Regions from separate parts of the Micromonospora sp. CMU55-4 genome, predicted to be linked through region 2. Evidence: riboswitches for the same ligand, from Rfam matches in the RefSeq annotation. Region 2 holds a riboswitch; each other region holds the start of a gene.
What was found. A riboswitch is a leader RNA that binds a small molecule or an ion and turns the genes downstream of it on or off. The one in region 2 is predicted to bind cobalamin.
Positions count from the first base shown of each region.

Region 1 (6,078 bases), on a different contig from region 2:
TGGCCGCCGGCTGACGCTTGCTCGACTCCAGCTCGCCGAGATGGCGGCATCAGGAGGGCTCCGACCCCGCCACCTCGGCGAGCTGGTGAGGATCACGCTCCGGCGCCCGGGGCGGGGCGGCGGGCCGCTCGCGGTCCAGGTGCAGGCGCAGCAGCACCCAGCCCAGCGACACACCGCCGATGAACACGTACGCGGGCTGCGTGCCGAACGTGTCCCAGCAGGTGTGCAGCGTGACGGCGGCGGCGAAGGTGAGCAGGAACGCCGCCAGTCTCCGGCCGCCGGGCGCGGCGGCGAACGTGAACAACGCGGCGGCGGTCAGCCCGGTCCAGGCCAGGTGCGCGGCGGGCGCGGTGAGACCGCGAACCAGCAGCGTCCGCTCGACGGCGCCGAGGTTGCCCTCCGACCCGACGAACGCGGCGAACGCGTACCCCATGGTCTCCAGCGCGGCGAACCCGGCGCCGGAGGCCACGCCGATCACCAGGCCCTGCGCCGGTGACCGGTGCCGCCGCCACAGCAGCAGGATGCCGGCCGGCACGATCAGCTTCGCGGTCTCCTCGGCCAGGCCGACGAGCGCCATCGGCAGGACGCCGAGGCGGTGCAGCGTGCCGTACTCCAGCCAGCCGGCGGCGACCACGCCGACCACGCCGCCGAGAAGCGCGGCGACGCCGACGACGGAGCCGGGGACCGGGCGGCGGGCCGGCCGCCCCTGGGCGAAGGCCAGGAACGTGGCGGGCGCGACGCACGCGCCGAGCACGATCAGCGCCGGTACGAACGTGACGGTGCCGGTGCCGGACAGTGTCTCCAGCACCAGCAGGTGAAGCCCGACGCCGACGAGCAGGACCGCCACCCACGCCCAGCGGCGTCCGGTATTCCCCATACGCCGAGTATCGCGCCCGGCGGCGAGCGCCGGCATCGGGGGTAGGCACTGTGGACAGTGAGATCCATGCGACACGCCCGACACGACATCTGGTGTTGCCCAACCGCCCCCACCGCCATATATGGTGGTGCCGCAGCTGGTTCGGCCGAGCCCTCCGGGGCGGGGCCGAGGCAAGAGGGAACCCGGTGGAAATCCGGGACTGCCCCGCAGCGGTGAGTGGGAACGACAGCCGTCAACAGCACTGGGCCACCGGCCTGGGAAGCGACGGCCGGTAGGCGACCGGCGACCCCGGTCGGGCCCGCGAGTCCGAAGACCTGCCAGCGCGCCGTGCGCCTCCGCGTACGGCGGCCGGAGGTCGCGCGGGACGACCGACGCCAGCAGCCGGGCCGGCCGCGCCGTGCCCGTTGGCGTCTCCCGCCGTCTCCAGACGGTGACAGCGAGGAGAGGTCATGACTGTCGTGCAGGAAAGCCCGCCGGCCACCGGCGGCGGGTCCGAGGCCCGCCGGCCGGCGATGCGGGTACGCAAACGGGACGGCGACACCGAGCCGGTGGACGTCGGCAAGATCGTCCGGGCGGTCGAACGCTGGGTCGCCGACCTGGACGAGGTGGACCCGCTGCGGGTGGCCACCAAGACGATCAGCGGGCTCTACGACGGGGCGACCACCGCCGAGCTGGACCGGCTGTCGATCCAGACCGCGGCGGAGCTGATCGGCGAGGAGCCGCAGTACTCGAAGCTGGCGGCAAGGCTGCTGGCCGCGTACGTGGACAAGGAGGTCCGCGGTCAGGGCGTGGCGAGCTTCAGCCAGTCGATCGCGTACGCGCACGGGCTGGGGCTGATCGGCGACGAGACGGCCGCATTCGTCGCCCGGCACGCCCGCAAGCTCGACGACGCCGTGGACCCGGACGGCGACAGGCGGTTCGAGTACTTCGGACTGCGTACCGTGGCCGACCGCTACCTGCTGCGGCACCCGCAGTCGCGGCTGGTGGTGGAGACGCCGCAGTACTGGCTGCTACGGGTGGCCTGCGGGCTGTCCCGCACCCCGGGCGAGGCGGTCGGCTTCTACCGGCTGATGTCCAGCCTGGCCTATCTGCCCAGCTCCCCCACGCTGTTCAACTCCGGCACCCGGCACACCCAGATGTCGTCGTGCTTCCTGGTCGACTCGCCGCGCGACGAGCTGGACTCGATCTACGAGCGCTACCACCAGGTGGCGAAGCTGTCGAAGTTCTCCGGCGGCATCGGCATCGCCTGGTCGCGGGTGCGCGGCCGGGGCGCGCTGATCCGGGGCACGAACGGCCGGTCCAACGGCATCGTGCCGTTCCTCAAGACGCTCGACGCCGGGGTGGCCGCGGTCAACCAGGGTGGCCGGCGCAAGGGCGCGGCCTGCGTCTACCTGGAGCCGTGGCACCCGGACGTGGAGGAGTTCCTGGAGCTGCGGGACAACACCGGCGAGGAGTCCCGGCGTACGCACAACCTCAACCTGGCCAACTGGATCCCGGACGAGTTCATGCGCCGGGTCGAGGCCGACGGCGAGTGGTCGCTCGTCGATCCGTCGGACGCCCCGGAGCTGCCCGACCTGTACGGGGAGGCGTTCGACGCCGCGTACCGGGCGGCGGAGAAGAACGCGGTCCGCACGGTACGGGCCCGGGACCTGTACGGGCGGATGATGCGCACGCTCGCGCAGACCGGCAACGGCTGGATGACGTTCAAGGACGCCGCGAACCGGCTGTCCAACCAGACCGGTGAGCCGGGCAACGTGATCCACCTGTCCAACCTGTGCACCGAGATCCTGGAGGTGAACGACGACGCCGAGACGGCGGTGTGCAACCTCGGCTCGGTGAACCTCGGCGCCCACGTCACCGCCGACGGGGTGGACTGGGAGCGGCTGCGCGCCACGGTCCGCACCGCTGTGGTGTTCCTCGACCGGGTGATCGACATCAACTACTACCCGGCCGAGCAGGCGGCGGCGTCGAACCCGCGCTGGCGGCCGGTCGGGCTCGGCCTGATGGGGTTGCAGGACGCGTTCTTCACGCTGCGCCTGCCGTTCGACTCCCCCGAGGCGAAGGAGCTGTCCACCCGCGTGCAGGAGGAGATCCTGCTGACCGCGCTGGAGACCTCCGCCGGGCTGGCCGAGCGGTTCGGGCCGCATCCGGCGTACCCGCAGACCCGGGCCGCGAAGGGTGACCTGCACCCGGACCTGTGGGGCGCGGAGCCGGCGCAGGCCGGACGGTGGGCGGCGCTGCGTGAGCGGATCGCCGCAGGCGGGCTGCGCAACTCGCTGCTGGTGGCGATCGCACCGACCGCCACCATCGCCTCCATCGCCGGCTGCTACGAGTGCGTCGAACCGCAGGTGTCCAACCTGTTCAAGCGCGAGACGATGTCCGGGGAGTTCCTCCAGGTCAACACGTACCTGGTGCGGGAGCTGAAGGCCCGCGGACTGTGGACGCCGCAGGTCCGCGACCGGATCAAGCGGGCCGAGGGCTCGGTGCAGGACATCACCGAGCTGCCCGCGCCGGTGCGGGAGCTGTTCCGCACCGCCTGGGAGCTGCCGCAGCGGGCGCTGATCGACCTGGCCGCCGCGCGGGCGCCGTTCGTCGACCAGTCCCAGTCGCTCAACCTGTTCCTGAGCGCGCCGACCATCGGCAAGCTGTCCTCGATGTACCTGTACGCCTGGAAGGCCGGGCTGAAGACCACCTACTACCTGCGTTCCCGTCCCGCCACCCGCATCCAGCAGGCCACCGTCGCCCCGGTGCCCGCCCCGGTGCCCGCCCCGGTGCCCGGCGTGGTCTCCGCCGTGAGCGACGACGAGGCGCTGGCCTGTTCCCTGGAGAACCCCGAGAGCTGCGAGGCATGCCAGTGACCACCACCGCACCGACCCGGCACATGCTGCTCGACCCCGGCATGGACCTGACCCTGCGGCCGATGCGCTACCCGCGCTTCTTCGACCGGTTCAAGGACGCGATCAGGAACACCTGGACGGTCGAGGAGGTGGACCTGCACTCGGACCTCGCCGACCTGGCGAAGCTGTCCCCCGCCGAACGGCACCTGGTGTCGCGGCTGGTGGCGTTCTTCGCCACCGGCGACACGATCGTCGCCAACAACCTGGTGCTCAACCTCTACCAGCACGTCAACTCGCCCGAGGGCCGGCTCTACCTGTCCCGGCAGCTGTTCGAGGAGGCGGTGCACGTCCAGTTCTACCTGAACCTGCTCGACACGTACGTGCCGGACGAGAAGGAACGGTTCGCCGCGTTCGCCGCGGTGGAGAACATCCCGTCGATCGCCCGCAAGGCCGAGTTCTGCTTCCGGTGGATCGACTCGATCTTCGAGCTGCGGGAGCTGCGGACCCGCGACGACCGGCGGGCGTTCCTGCTCAACCTGATCTGCTTCGCCGCGTGCATCGAGGGCCTGTTCTTCTACGGCGCGTTCGCCTACGTCTACTTCCTGCGGTCCCGGGGCCTGCTCAACGGGCTGGCCTCCGGCACCAACTGGGTGTTCCGGGACGAGTCGATGCACATGGCGTTCGCGTTCGACGTGGTGGAGACCGTACGCGCCGAGGAACCGGACCTGTTCGACGCCGAGATGGAGAAGCAGGTGAAGGAGATGCTGGCCGAGGCGGTGGAGTGCGAGGTGAGCTTCGCCGCGGACCTGCTGGGCCAGGGCGTGCCGGGGATGTCGCTGGCCGACATGCGCGAGTACCTCCAGCACGTGGCCGACCGGCGCCTGGCGGTGCTCGGCATCGCCCCGATGTACGGCAGCGCCAACCCGTTCGCGTTCATGGAGTTGCAGGACGTGCAGGAGCTGTCCAACTTCTTCGAGCGGCGGGTGTCGGCGTACCAGGTCGGCGTGACCGGCAGCGTCACGTTCGACGACGACTTCTGACCGCCGCCCCCGCCCCGGCCGTCACGGCCGGGGCGGGGCCGGGCTCTCGCCGGGCAGCGCCGCCGCCCGCACCCGCCCGATCAACGCCACCACGGCGAGCGCCAGCACGGCCACCACCACGAACGCGGTACGCAGGTCCAGCGCGCCGGCGAGCAGGCCGATCACCGGCGCCGCGAGCAGCGCGCCCGGCCACTGGCCCATCGCCACCACGGAGACGCCCTCGCCGGACGTGAGGCCCGGCTGCTCACCGGCGAAGCCGAGCACCGTCGGGGTCACGCACGCCAGGCCGAACCCGAGCAGTCCGAACCCGGCCATCACCGCCGCCGGATGGGGGTACGCCACCGGCAGCGCCACGCCGGCTGTCGCGACCAGCGCGGACAGCCGGACGAAGCGGATCCGCCCGACCCGGCCGGCCAGCCGGTCGCCGAACAGCCGGGCGACGGTCGCGGCCAGCGAGAGACAGGTGTACGTGGCCGCGGCGAGCACCGCCGTGGCGCCGGCCACCTCGGTCGCGTACAGCGCGCTCCACTGGGCGCCGGCCATCTCGATGAACGAGGCGAGGAAGGCGATCACCGCGAGCAGCAGCAGTTGCGGGGTGAACCGGTCACGCAGCCGGCGCCGCGCCTCGCCGTCCTTGGTCTCCTGGCGGGGCGTGTCGGGCAGCCAGCGGTGCGTGCCGATCAGCAGCGCGCCCAGCAGGACACTGGTGACGGCCATCTGCACCGACGGCGACATCCCGATCGCCGCGGCCCCGGTGCCGCAGAGGCCGCCGACCAGCATGCCGATGCTGAAGCCCGCGTGGAACGTGGACAGGATGGGCCGCCCGTACCGCTTCTGCACCTCGACCGACTGGGCGTTCATCGGCGTGGCCAGCAGGTTCGCCGCGAAGCCCCAGACCGCGAGCCCGCCGACCAGCGCCACCACAGTGGTGGACGCGGCCAGCAGCGGCGCGTTGAGCAGGATCAGCGCGGCCCCGGCCAGCGCCAGCCGGCGGGTGTTGATGCGGCTGATCAGCACCGCCACCACGACCAGGGAGACCAGCTCCCCCGCGTTCGTGGCGATGTTCGCCAGGCCCCAGCCGGTGTTGCCGACCCCTACCGCGTCCCGCACCTCCGGCACGCGGGCCGACCACCCGCCGATGGCCAGGCCCATGATGACGAAGAGCAGCGCCACCGACCAGCGGGCCCGTACGGCCGAGCGGGGCACCGGCGGCGCGGGCTGCTCCGTCGTGTGCTGGTTCGTCGAGGTGTCCGTCATGGTCGTCGTACCTCTCTGGGATCGGTCCGTCGGAACTCCTACCCGATCGCGTGGTCGAGGAAGCACG
Region 1 is NZ_JAAOLH010000003.1:310,057-316,134, forward strand. It holds gene HA073_RS07585 (LysE family translocator) at 1-14, shown strand, start outside; gene HA073_RS07590 (PrsW family glutamic-type intramembrane protease) at 50-877, opposite strand; cobalamin riboswitch at 998-1,214, shown strand; gene HA073_RS07595 (ribonucleoside-diphosphate reductase subunit alpha) at 1,327-3,735, shown strand; gene HA073_RS07600 (ribonucleotide-diphosphate reductase subunit beta) at 3,726-4,754, shown strand; gene HA073_RS07605 (MFS transporter) at 4,776-6,011, opposite strand; gene HA073_RS07610 (condensation domain-containing protein) at 6,050-6,078, opposite strand, start outside.
Region 1: linked by a shared signal. The riboswitch ahead of HA073_RS07595 (ribonucleoside-diphosphate reductase subunit alpha) and the one ahead of HA073_RS09145 (peptidase) in region 2 are both predicted to bind cobalamin.

Region 2 (6,078 bases):
TCGTGCTCGCTGCTGCACGTGCCGGAGGACCTGTCCGCCGAGACCGCTCTCGACCCGGCGCTGCGTCAGCGGCTCGCCTTCGCCCGGCAGAAGGTCGATGAGGTCGTCCGGCTCGGCCGCGCGCTGCGCAACGGCACCACGTCCCTGCCCGAGCCGCTGCCGCCCACCCCTGCCGCCTGGCGCGACGACACCGTACGCGGCCGGCTCGCCGCGCTGCGCGCCACGGATCGGCAGCGCGGCGCGTACCCGGAGCGTGCGGCGGCACAGCAGGCCCGGCTCAACCTGCCGCCCCTCCCGACCACGACCATCGGATCGTTCCCGCAGACCGACGAGCTGCGCCGCGCGCGTGCCGAGCACCGGGCCGGGCGTCTCGACGACGCCGCCTACACGCAGCGGATGCGCGCCGAGGTCGAGCACGTCGTCCGGCTCCAGGAGCGGCTGGGCCTGGACGTGCTCGTGCACGGCGAGCCGGAACGAAACGACATGGTCCAGTACTTCGGCGAGCAGCTGGACGGGTTCGCCGCCACCGAACACGGCTGGGTCCAGTCCTACGGCTCCCGATGCGTGCGTCCGCCCGTCATCTACGGCGACGTGGCACGCAGGGCGCCGATGACCGTCAACTGGTCCACCTACGCGCAGTCGCTGACCGACCGGCCGGTCAAGGGCATGCTCACCGGCCCGGTCACGATCCTGGCCTGGTCGTTCGTCCGCAGCGACCAGCCGCTGGCAGACACCGCGGACCAGGTCGCACTCGCCCTGCGCGACGAGTGCCGTGATCTCGAGGCAGCCGGTATCCGGGTCATCCAGGTCGACGAGCCGGCGCTGCGTGAGACGCTGCCACTGCGCAGGGCGGACCAGAAGGCGTACCTGGACTGGGCAGTCGGGGCGTTCCGCCTGGCCACCTGCGGAGTCGCCGACGACACCCAGATCCACACCCACCTGTGCTACTCGGAGTTCGGGGAGGTGATCACGGCCATCGACGCCCTCGACGCCGACGTCACAAGCATCGAGGCATCCCGCTCCCGGATGGAGGTTCTCGACGACCTCGCCGCGATCGGATACCGCCGGGGGGTGGGGCCCGGCGTCTGGGACATCCACTCACCCCGGGTGCCGTCCCACGACGAGGTCGTCGGCGCGCTGCGCCGGGCCGTGGCCGCGGTGCCGGCCGAGCGGCTGTGGGTGAACCCCGACTGCGGCCTCAAGACGCGCGGCTATCCCGAGGTCGAGGCGTCCCTCCAGCACCTGGTCGCCGCCGCGGCCGAGCTGCGCGGACGCTGAGCCGCCGGCCGGGCGGAACGCCGCGCCGTTCCGCCCGGCCCGGGCCCGGTTCAGCCCTTGACAGGCCGTGCCCCGAGCGCCGAGGCTGCATGAAGTGATATATGTCGATGTTACGGGGGCATGATGCGACGCAGGATCTTCGCGCTGGCTACAGCAGCCGCGGTCGTCGTCGGCGGGGCCATGACGATGGCGCTGCGGCCGGCCTACGCCGCGACGGCGTGCACGGTGGACTACACCATCACCCGGGAGTGGTCCAGCGGCTTCTGGGCCGAGCTCACCGTCACCAACCTGGGCGCTCCCGTCACCGACTGGTGGCTGCGGTTCCGGCAGGCGAACGGTCAGACGATCACCATGGGCCTCGACCGGCTGCCGGACGGATACACGCTGGGCAGCGGCGAGATGTATCCGATGACCATGCTCCGTCCCCCGGCGGGATCCACGCTGCCGACCGGCGCCTCGGTGACGGTGCGGTTCGGCGGCAACTACCAGGGTGCCGACCCCGAGCCGACCGACTGGGTGTTGAGCGGCCAGCCGTGCGACGGGGACGGCGCCGACCCGACCGGCTCGTCGCCGCCGCCGGCCTCGGGGAGCCCGCGGCCCAGCCCACTGCCGGGCGGGCCGTCGGTGGCGCTCACCTCGCCCTGGCCCAATGACTTCTTCGCCGCGCCGGGCGTCATCCCGATCCGTGCCGAGGCCACGGCGGCGCCCGGCCGGCGGATCGAGCGGGTCGAGTTCCGCGAGCGCGGCAGGCTGCTCGCCGTGGACACCACCGCGCCGTACGCGTTCGACTGGCGCGGCGTGCCGCCGAACAGCGGCACCCGCGTCACCGCCACCGCCTACGACAGCAGCGGCGCCCAGGCCACCGCCGAGGTCCGCGGCATCCGGGTGCTCCCGCCGCAGGCGCCCGGCGCCGCGCCTGCGCTGAAGGCGTTCGGCAACCGCATCCTCACGGTCACAGCCAGTCCGAGGCCGTACCGGCCCCGTGGAATCATCCGGTCGGCCGCGCCCGGCGAATGCGCATGGGGACCGATCCACTGGGACGGCCCGGTCGACGACGCGTCGGTAGGCGCGCTGCGGGCCCGCGGCGTCAACGCGGTACGGGTCGTGCTGAGCGACGCCTGCTACGCCTACACCGGCAGCCCTGCCGATCGGCAGAACCGCGTCGGCTACCTCGACGAGGCGGCCCGGTACGTCGACCTGCTCGTCCGGGCCGGCATCACACCCGTCGTGTCGCTGCGGCAGAGCGACATCTCCGCCACCCGCACGTTCTGGAGCGCGGCGGCGGAGGTGTTCGGCGACGACAACGCAGTGGTCTTCGACATCTCGTCCTACGACTTCCCGGCGGCCGGCGGCACCGATCCCGCGGCGGTCTGGACCTGCTGGCGCGACGGCGGTACCTCGTGCACGGGCACCGGCCTGCCGCCCTTCGGCGTGCAGGAGCAGATCCGCCTGCTTCGCGTCCAGGGCTCGTTCAACCTGGTCCTCGCCGCCGGGATCGACGGCGGCAACGATCTGAGCCGGTGGCTGGAATATCGCCCGGCTGACCCGGACGGCCGCAGCGTGGCCGCCGCCTGGCGCGTCGACGACCGCTCGGCCTGCGCCACGCCGGCCTGCTGGCGGTCCACGCTGCTCCCGGTCGCCGCCCAGGTGCCGCTGGTCGCCACCGACGTCAGCGCCGGCTCGGGGGCGCCGACGTTCGTACCGCGGACTGTCGCCTGGCTCGACCAGCACGGCATCGGCCACCTGCGCCGGTGACCGGGGGAGGGGAGGCCGCGGCCGGAGGGCCGGTCAGACGGCCGCGCGCGCCCACTGCTGGTTGGTGCCGCTGCCTCTCCTACCCGTACGACCCCTCGACCGGGTCGGCGTGGGCGGGACATCGCACATCGAGCCGTCCATCGACGTTCATCCAACAGATCGGCGTGCGTAAGCTCCGCACGGTCGGATCCATGGAACCTACGGAGGAGGTTCCATGGATCGTCGAACGATGTTGCGGGCCACCGTTGTCGGTGCGGGCGCTGTCGCCCTGCCGTTCACGGCGTGGTCGGCGGCGTACGGAGCCCCGGCACAGAACGCGGCGGGGCCCTACGGCGGGCTTCAGGCAGCCGACGCCAACGGCATCCAGATGCCGGCCGGGTTCACCAGCTCGATCGTCGCGCGGTCCCGGCGGACGGTGCCGGGGACGTCGTACACCTGGCACGACGCCCCGGACGGCGGCGCCGTGTTCCCGAACGGCACCGGCTGGATCTACGTGTCGAACTCCGAGGTGTCGGCCGGTGCGGGTGGCGGCGCCTCACGCCTCGTCTTCAACTCCAGCGGCGCCGTGGTCGGGGCGTCGCGGATCCTCTCCGGCACCAACAACAACTGCGCCGGTGGGAAGACACCGTGGAACACCTGGCTCTCCTGCGAGGAGGTGTCCCTGGGCCGGGTCTTCGAGACGTACCCCCTCGGCGGGACCGCGGTGGCGCGTCCTGCGATGGGCCGGTTCAAGCACGAGGCGGCCGCGGCCGACCCGGTCCGCCGGGTCGTCTACCTGACCGAGGACGAGACCGACGGCAAGTTCTACCGCTTCGTGCCGGCCACCTGGGGCGACCTGTCCGCCGGAACCCTCCAGGTCCTCCGCGCCGGTACGGCCACCTCCGGCACGTTCACCTGGGCCACGGTGCCCGACCCGGACGGCTCGCCCACCCCGACCCGGCAGCAGGTGTCCGGCGCGAAGACGTTCAACGGTGGCGAGGGCTGTCACTACGCGGACGACACCGTCTGGTTCACCACGAAGGGCGACAACCGCGTGTGGCAGGTCAACCTGGCCGCCGGCACATACGAGCTCGCCTACGACGACAACCTGGTCAGTCCGGGCACCCCTCCGCTGACCGGCGTCGACAACATCACCGGGTCCACTGCAGGTGACCTCTACGTCGCCGAGGACGGCGGCAACATGGAGATCTGCATGATCACGCCGGACGACAAGATCTCGGTCTTCCTGCGGATCACCGGACAGAGCGGTTTGGAGATCACCGGGCCGGCGTTCACCCCGGCGGGGGACCGGCTGTACTTCTCCTCGCAACGCGGCACGACCGGCTCGTCGTCCGGCGGCATCACCTACTGCGTCACCGGTCCGTTCCGCCGTTGACCGGCTCCCGGTCCCGCCGGCAGTGACCACACGGTGAGGGACGCCCGGTCCTCACCGGGCGTCCTTCACCGGCGTGCTCCACGCGGACGCGCCGGGACGACGGCTTCTCGACGTCGGGGTGTGAAACCGCCGATTCCGCCGGCCGTCACGGCACGTGGCCGGTTCCTGGCGCATTGACATCGGCGCACCGGCCACAGCAGACTGTCGCGACAACTCAACCACCGCGTGTACGTGCGGGGGAAGACCGGTCGAAATCCGGCGCTGGCCCGCAACGGTAGGCCGCCCAGAGAACTCTGCGGCGGCGAGCCCGAATACCCGTCGTACGCGTGCAACCGCTCCCCACCCGTCGTGGCCCACGGGTCGGAGTCCCGGACGCCCCCGCGTACTGCGGTCGTCCGGGCTTTCGACGACCGCCGGGCCGGAAAGGCGCTTCCGATGGTCGTCCGCCGAAGTCGGCACCGCCTGCTCGCGCTCCTCTGCGGCGTACTCGCCGCCCTCACCCTCACCACACCGGCCGTCGCCGCCCCCGATCGCGCCGCCCTCACCCGCCCGGAGGCCGCCGCCGGCTGGCTCGCCCGGCAACTCGTCGACGGCGAACGCTTCGAGGCGGTCTTCGACGGTGTCGCCTACCCCGACCAGGGGCTGACCCTCGACGCCGTGTTCGCCTTCGCCGCCGGCGGCGTCGCCGACGACCACGGCGCCGGCGCGCTGGCCTGGGTCACCCGGCCGGACATCCGCGACGGCTACCTCGGCGACGGCGTCTCCGAGGCGTACGCGGGCGCGACCGCCAAGCTCGCCCTCGCCGTGCAGGTGCGCGGCGGCGACCCGGCCGACGTCGGCGGGGTGGACCTGATCGCCCGGCTGCGTTCGCTGCAGACGCCGGCCGGCCGGTTCAGCGACCGGTCCGCGTACGGCGACTACAGCAACGCGTTCAGCCAGTCCTTCGCGCTGCTGGCGCTGGACCGTACGGCGGCCGGGGCGCCTCCGGCGGCGGCCGCCTGGCTGGCCGGCATCCGATGCCCGGACGGCGGCTACCCGCTGCTGCCCGCCCAACCGGTCTGCACGTCCGACGTGGACGCCACCGCGCTCGTGACGCAGGCGCTGCGCGCCGCGGACCGTCCGGCCGACGCCGCCGCCGGGCTGCGCTGGCTGGTGTCCGTTCAGCGTGCCGACGGCGGCTTCGCCAACGCGGCCGGCACACCGAACGCCAACAGCACCGGCCTCGCCGCGCAGGCCCTGCGCGACGGTCACCGGCTACCGGCCTGGGCGCGGTCCCGGGCGTTCCTCGCCGGACTCCAGGTCGGCTGCGCCGGGGCGCCCGCCGACCGGGGCGCCGTCGACTTCGACGGTGGCGGCTTCGACCCGGCCACCGCGCCCCGGGCCACCGCCCAGGCCGTCCTCGGTCTCACCGGGATCGGGTACGCCCGTCTGTCCGCCGCCGGCGCCGACCTCGGCGCACCGGTGCTCGCCTGCCCGTGAACCGCCTCGCCGCTCACCCGATCACAGGAGGACCCGTGTTCCGTCACCGTCCCACCGCCCGCACCTGGATGGCCGGCCTGCTGGCCGCCGTCGTGGCCGGCGTCGCGCTGACCGCAGTCGAACCCGCGCCCCGGTCGGCGCACGCCGCCGCCTGCGCCGGCACCTCGGGAGTCACTGTGGTCGTCGACTTC
Region 2 is NZ_JAAOLH010000004.1:141,736-147,813, forward strand. It holds gene metE (5-methyltetrahydropteroyltriglutamate--homocysteine S-methyltransferase) at 1-1,278, shown strand, start outside; gene HA073_RS09135 (Ig-like domain-containing protein) at 1,399-3,033, shown strand; gene HA073_RS09140 (alkaline phosphatase PhoX) at 3,248-4,408, shown strand; cobalamin riboswitch at 4,610-4,746, shown strand; gene HA073_RS09145 (peptidase) at 4,844-5,887, shown strand; gene HA073_RS09150 (hypothetical protein) at 5,956-6,078, shown strand, end outside.

Region 3 (6,078 bases), on a different contig from region 2:
GGCTACGACCGGGTGATGGGCCCGAACGGGCAGGCGCAGTACTGGGCGCCGGACCTGCCGGGCGCGCGGGACGTGCTGATGGCGCACTACGACCACACGTACGTCGTGCCGGGCGAGCACGCGCCGCGCCGGGCCGTCACCATGGACCCGGTGGACCGGGACATCTGCGGCTACCCGCACGCGGTGGCCGGCAGCGACTTCGCCACGGTGGGCGAGATCTTCTCCGCCACCGCGAACCCGGACCGCAAGAAGCCGTTCGACATCCGTACCGTCATGCGGGCCCTCGCCGACCAGGACCATCCGGTGCTGGAGCGGTGGGCGGGCATGGCCGACGCGGAGACCGCTGTGGTGCAGGACGTGCACCTGGGCGGCATCCCGGTGTGCCTGCTCGGCATCGAGTCGCGGTCGGTGCCCCGGCACGGCTTCCCGCCCACCGACGGCCCGGACACCTACACCGCGGGCACGCTGTTCCCGCGCTCCTCGAAGAAGGCCGCGCGGGCGATCAACGCGGCCAGCGGCAACCGGCCGCTGGTCGTGCTGGCGAACCTGTCCGGCTTCGACGGCTCACCCGAGTCGATGCGCAAGCTCCAGTTGGAGTACGGCGCGGAGATCGGCCGGGCGATCGTCAACTTCCGCGGCCCGATCGTGTTCTGCGTGATCTCGCGCTATCACGGCGGCGCGTTCGTGGTCTTCTCCAAGGCGCTCAACCCGGACATGACGGTGCTGGCGATCGAGGGGTCGTTCGCCTCGGTGCTCGGTGGCGCGCCGGCCGCCGCCGTGGTGTTCGCCGGTGAGGTCGCCGCCCGCACCGCGGCCGATTCCCGGGTACGCGAGCTGGAGGGCCGGGTGGCGTCCGCCACCGGTACCGAGCGGGCCACGCTCAGCGCGGAGCTGGACGAGCTGCGCGGGTCGGTGCGGGCGGAGAAGCTGGGCGAGGTGGCCGCCGAGTTCGACCGGGTGCACAGCATCCAGCGGGCGGTCGAGGTCGGCTCGGTCGACGCGGTGATCCGCGCCGCCGAGCTGCGGCCCCGGGTCATCGAGGCGATCGAGGCGCACCTGCGCTGACACGTTCCGCGACGTCACACGGCGGACGGGCCTTCGGGTCCGTCCGCCGTTTCGCGTGCGCCGGTCCTTGACGGTCGTCCGGCGACATGGTGTGCTCAGATGGTAATGGAAACCGTGTTCGTTAGAGCTGCCGGAGGACCCATGTCGCTCACCGTTCCGCCCGCCCTGCTGCACGCCGCCGAGACCGGTCCCGTCGACGAGGAGGCGTTCGTCGCCTGTGTCCGCGACTCCCTGCCGTACGCCTGGGAGACGGTCAGCCGGGTCGCCGCCGACCTCGCCGCGACCGACGCCGAGTTCGCCGACAACGTCGTGCCGCCGCCCGGCGACGCCGAGCGCGGGCAACTGCTGCGCGCGATGGCCAGCGACGCGATCCGCGCCGGGCTGGAGCGGCACTTCGGGATCACGCTGGCGTTCCAGAACTGCCACCGGGTGGCAGCCTTCCGCCCCGGCGCGGCCGGCTCCGAGGCGTACCGCCGGTTCACCTCCAGCCGCGGCCAGTTGCTGAACCAGTCACCGGCGCTGCGCAACTGCTGACCGGCGGCCCGGCGCGGGCGGGTCACCGCCCGCCCGCGGCGGTGGCTCAGGCGGCGCAGCGGTCGCAGGTGCCGAAGATCTCCAGGGTGTGCCCGACGTCGGTGAAACCGTGCTGCGCGGCGACCTGGTCGGCCCACCGCTCCACGGCCGGGCCGGCCACCTCCACCGCACGGCCGCAGCGGCGGCAGACCAGGTGGTGGTGATGGCGGCTCTGGCTGCACCGCCGGTAGAGGTGCTCGCCGCCGGGCAGCCGCGCCGAGTCGATCTCGCCGTTGTCGACGAGCAGCTGCAACGTCCGGTAGACGGTGGTCAGACCCACCTTCGCCTGCCGCTGCACGAGCATCTGGTGCAACTGCTGCGCGCTGTGGAAGCCGTCCAGCTCCCGCAGCAGCGCCAGCACCTCGGCGCGCTGCCGGGTGTTGCGGGTCGCCCCGGTCGTCGCCGTCACCGTCCGCCTCCCTCGTCCGGGCGCCCTCTCCGGCCACGGCCGCGCCCGGCGCGCCACGTGACACCCGGAACCATTATGCCTTCCGGGCGCTCCCCGGTCCCCGGTCGCGGTGAGCCCGGGTGCATGTGACGCGACCGACTCCCCGGGCCGGAACTATCCGCGGCGCCGCCCCGACCAACGGTACGAACACCGGATCTTCGAGGGGACGACCGCATGCCCAGCACCACCAGCCGACGCTTCCCACGCACGGCGGCCCTGATCGGCGCCGCCGTCCTGGCCGCGTCCGTCGCCGCCTGCGGCTCCGCCGACGCCACGCCCACAACCGCGCCGTCGGCGTCGGCGCCCGCCTCGCCCCCGGCGAGCGCGGCAGCGGGCGTGCTGACGATCCGCGACCCGTGGGTGAAGGCCGCCGACAAGGGCATGACCGCCGCGTTCGCCACGCTCGTCAACGACGGCGACGCCGACGTCACGATCACCGGGGTGACCACCGACGTGTCCCGGGCCGAGATCCACGAGATGGCCATGACCGACGGGAAGATGGCGATGCGGCAGAAGCAGGGCGGCGTCGTGGTCGCCGCCGGAGCCCAGGCCGCGCTGGAGCCCGGTGGCGACCATCTCATGCTGATGGACCTGACCCGCCCGGTGCGCCCCGGCGACCAGCTCGACGTCACGCTCACCTTCGCCGACGGGCGCACCCAGACGTTCACCGCGGTGGCCAAGCCGTTCACCGGCGCCCAGGAGACGTACGCGCCCGGACACGGCGCGAGCCCCGCGTCATGACCGGAACCGGCGCGCCCGCGCGCCGGGTCAGCCGGCGCGGCCTGCTCACCGGCGGCGCGGCGGCCGCCGGGGGCGCGCTGGCCGGCGCGGGTGCCCTCGCCGCCCTCCGTTCCCACGGGGTACGCCCCGACGACGCCGTCCCGGTGGCCCAGGTCGGCAGCGCTGTCGAGCCGTTCCACGGCGCGCGCCAGTCCGGTGTCACCACCGAGCCCCAGGCGCACGCCGCGTTCGTCGCGTACACGCTGCGCCCGGACACGGACCGGGCCGCGCTCGGGCGGATGCTGCGACTGCTCTCCGACGACGCCGCCCGGCTCACCCAGGGTCGCCCGGCGCTGGCCGACACCGAGCCGGAACTGGGCCTGCTGCCGGCCCGGCTGACAGTCACGTTCGGCTTCGGCCCCGGGCTCTACGCCGCCGGGCTCGACGACCGCCGCCCCACGTCGGTGGCCGACCTGCCGGCGTTCCGGATCGACCGGTTGCAGCCCCGCTGGTCCGGCGGCGACCTGCTGCTGCAGATCTGCGCCGACGACCCGCTCACCGTCGCGCACGCCCAACGGGTCCTGACCAAGGACAGCCGCCCGTTCGCCACCGTCCGCTGGGTGCAGCAGGGCTTCCGCCGGGCCGCCGGCGCCGAGCCCGGACGCACCCAGCGCAACCTGTTCGGCCAGCTCGACGGCACCGCCAACCCGAAGCCCGGCGTGTCGGCGGACACCGCCGTCTGGGTGACCGACGGGCCGGACTGGCTGCGCGACTCCACCACCCTGGTGGTGCGCCGGATCAGCATGAACCTGGAGACGTGGGACCTGCTCGGCCGCGCCGACCGGGAACTCGCGGTGGGCCGGCGCCTCGACACCGGCGCGCCGCTGACCGGCGAGGCGGAGCACGACGAGCCCGACTTCGCCGCGCTCGGACCGGACGGGCTCACCGTGATCCCGGACTTCTCGCACCTGACCCGGGCCCGCGTCACCGACGACCGGCAGAAGATCCTGCGCCGGCCCTACAACTACGACGGCGCGCCGACCGCCGAGGGACACGCGGACAGCGGGCTCGTCTTCGCCGCGTACCAGGCCGACATCGCCCGGCAGTTCCTGCCCATCCAGCGGCGGCTGGCCGAACGGGACCTGCTCAACGAGTGGACCACCCCGATCGGCTCCGCCGTGTTCGCCGTACCGCCCGGCTGCCCCGAGGGCGGCTGGATCGGCCAGCAACTGCTCGGCTGACCACGACGCTGACCACGACCAGGAAGGCGCGTCATGCGTACCCGTACCGTCTCCGCACTCCTCGCCGCGCTGTTCACCGCGGCGCTGCTGCTGGTCCCGGCCACGCCCGCGGCGGCGCACAACTCGCTGCAGGAGGCCACGCCGGCCCGCGACGCCCGGCTCACCACCGCGCCGACGCAGGTGACGCTGCGGTTCCTGCAACGGCTCAACCCGGCCTTCACCACCATCACGCTGCGCGACTCCACCGACCGTCAGGTGCCCGCGAGCGCGCCCGCCGTGGACGGCGCGACGGGCACGGTGACGATCGAGGAGCCGCTGGCCAACGGCACCTACACCGTCGCCTACCGCGTGGTCTCGCGCGACGGCCACCCGGTCCAGGGCTCGTACCGCTTCACCGTCGCCGACCCGGCCGCTCCCCCGGCGGCCGCCCCGTCACCGGCCACTCCCTCGCCGGCCGCCTCCGCGGACGTCTCGGCGGGCGCTGCGGCAGGCGCGGACGCGTCTCCGGCGAGTGCCGACGCCTCGACGGGCGCCGACGACGGCGGTCTGCCGGTGGGAATCCTGGTCGGCGGAGCGGTCGCCGCGGTGGCGGCAGCCGGCGTGACCGCGCTACTGCTTCGACGCCGCCGCGCCTCCTGACCCGTCGCCCGCTGACGCGGGTCCGCCCGGCTTCCTGATGAGCGGGAGAGACGTCCCGCCATGCGGACGGCGCATGCGGGGCGGCACCGGGTGTGCCGGAGCCTGCGCGCCTGTGGGACGGCCGGGGGCAGTGCGCCGAAGGGCGGAACGCGGGTCGCGGCGAGGGCGGGTCGGGGCTGGGTTAGGCTGCCGGGAGCGCTGGTTCACCCGGTCGGCGACGGCCGGGTGTCGTAAGAGGGAACCCGGTGGAAGTCCGGGACTGCCCCGCAGCGGTGAGTGGGAACGACAGCCGTCAACAGCACTGGGCCACCGGCCTGGGAAGCGACGGCCGGTAGGCGACCGGCGACCCCGGTCGGGCCCGCGAGTCCGAAGACCTGCCCGCGTCGCGCGTACCACCGGTGCGCGCTGCCGTCGACCTCGCGGGTGGGTCGGGCGGGTGACACGCCGGGCGGGAGCCGTCGGCGTGCCTCGACGTGCAACTCCCCCGTCCGGTCGGCGGTCCGCTTCTGCGAGGACGGAACCGCACCGTGACCGATGCCATCACCCTCACCGGCCGACCACCGTCGGCGTCGCACCTGACCCTGTCGCAGATCATGGACCAGCACCACACCAACCTGATGGGCACGGTGCACGGCGGCCGGATCCTCAACCTGATCGACTCGGTCGCCGGGGTGGTCGCCGCCCGCCACTCCGACGGACCGGCCGTCACCGCCGCCATCGACGAGACGGCCTTCCTGCGCGCTGTCCGCGTCGGTGACGTGGTGCACGTGGACGCCCGGATCACCTGGGCCGGCCGCAGCTCGATGGAGGTGGCCGTGAAGGTCAGCGCGGACCGCTGGGACCGCGCGGTGCCGCCGGTGGACGTGGCGACCGCGCACCTGGTGATGGTGGCCGTGGACGACGAGGGCCAGCCCCGGCCGGTGCCGCCGCTGCTGCCCGGCACCGACGGTGACCGGCGGCGCTACCGGGAGGCGCAGATCCGGCGCGAACACCGGCTGGCGCTGCGCCGGGCGCTGCTCGACGGCGCCGAGGAGGGCTGAGGCGTGCTCGGACTGTCGGCGGCCACGCTCGCGGGATACCTGGCCGCGATCGTGGTGCTCATGCTCACCTCCGGGCCGGACATGATGTTCGTGCTCGCCAACGCCACCCGGTACGGCGCGCGGGCCGGGGCGGTGGCGGCGCTCGGGGTCGCGGCCGGGGAGGCGGTGCACGTCGCCGCCGTGGTGGCCGGACTCGCCACCGTGATCGCCGCGTCCCCGGTGCTGTTCACCGCGATCCGGTGGGCCGGTGCGGCGTACCTGATCGTGCTGGGCCTGCGGGCGCTGCGCGGCACGGGCCGGCCCGGCGTCGCGGCGGACGGGGCGGACGGCGGCGGCGCCGGGCGGGCGTTCC
Region 3 is NZ_JAAOLH010000003.1:303,715-309,792, forward strand. It holds gene HA073_RS07550 (carboxyl transferase domain-containing protein) at 1-1,065, shown strand, start outside; gene HA073_RS07555 (SCO5389 family protein) at 1,207-1,599, shown strand; gene HA073_RS07560 (Fur family transcriptional regulator) at 1,646-2,047, opposite strand; gene HA073_RS07565 (copper chaperone PCu(A)C) at 2,261-2,827, shown strand; gene HA073_RS07570 (Dyp-type peroxidase) at 2,824-4,047, shown strand; gene HA073_RS07575 (copper resistance CopC family protein) at 4,081-4,686, shown strand; cobalamin riboswitch at 4,882-5,083, shown strand; gene HA073_RS07580 (acyl-CoA thioesterase) at 5,214-5,726, shown strand; gene HA073_RS07585 (LysE family translocator) at 5,730-6,078, shown strand, end outside.
Region 3: linked by a shared signal. The riboswitch ahead of HA073_RS07580 (acyl-CoA thioesterase) and the one ahead of HA073_RS09145 (peptidase) in region 2 are both predicted to bind cobalamin.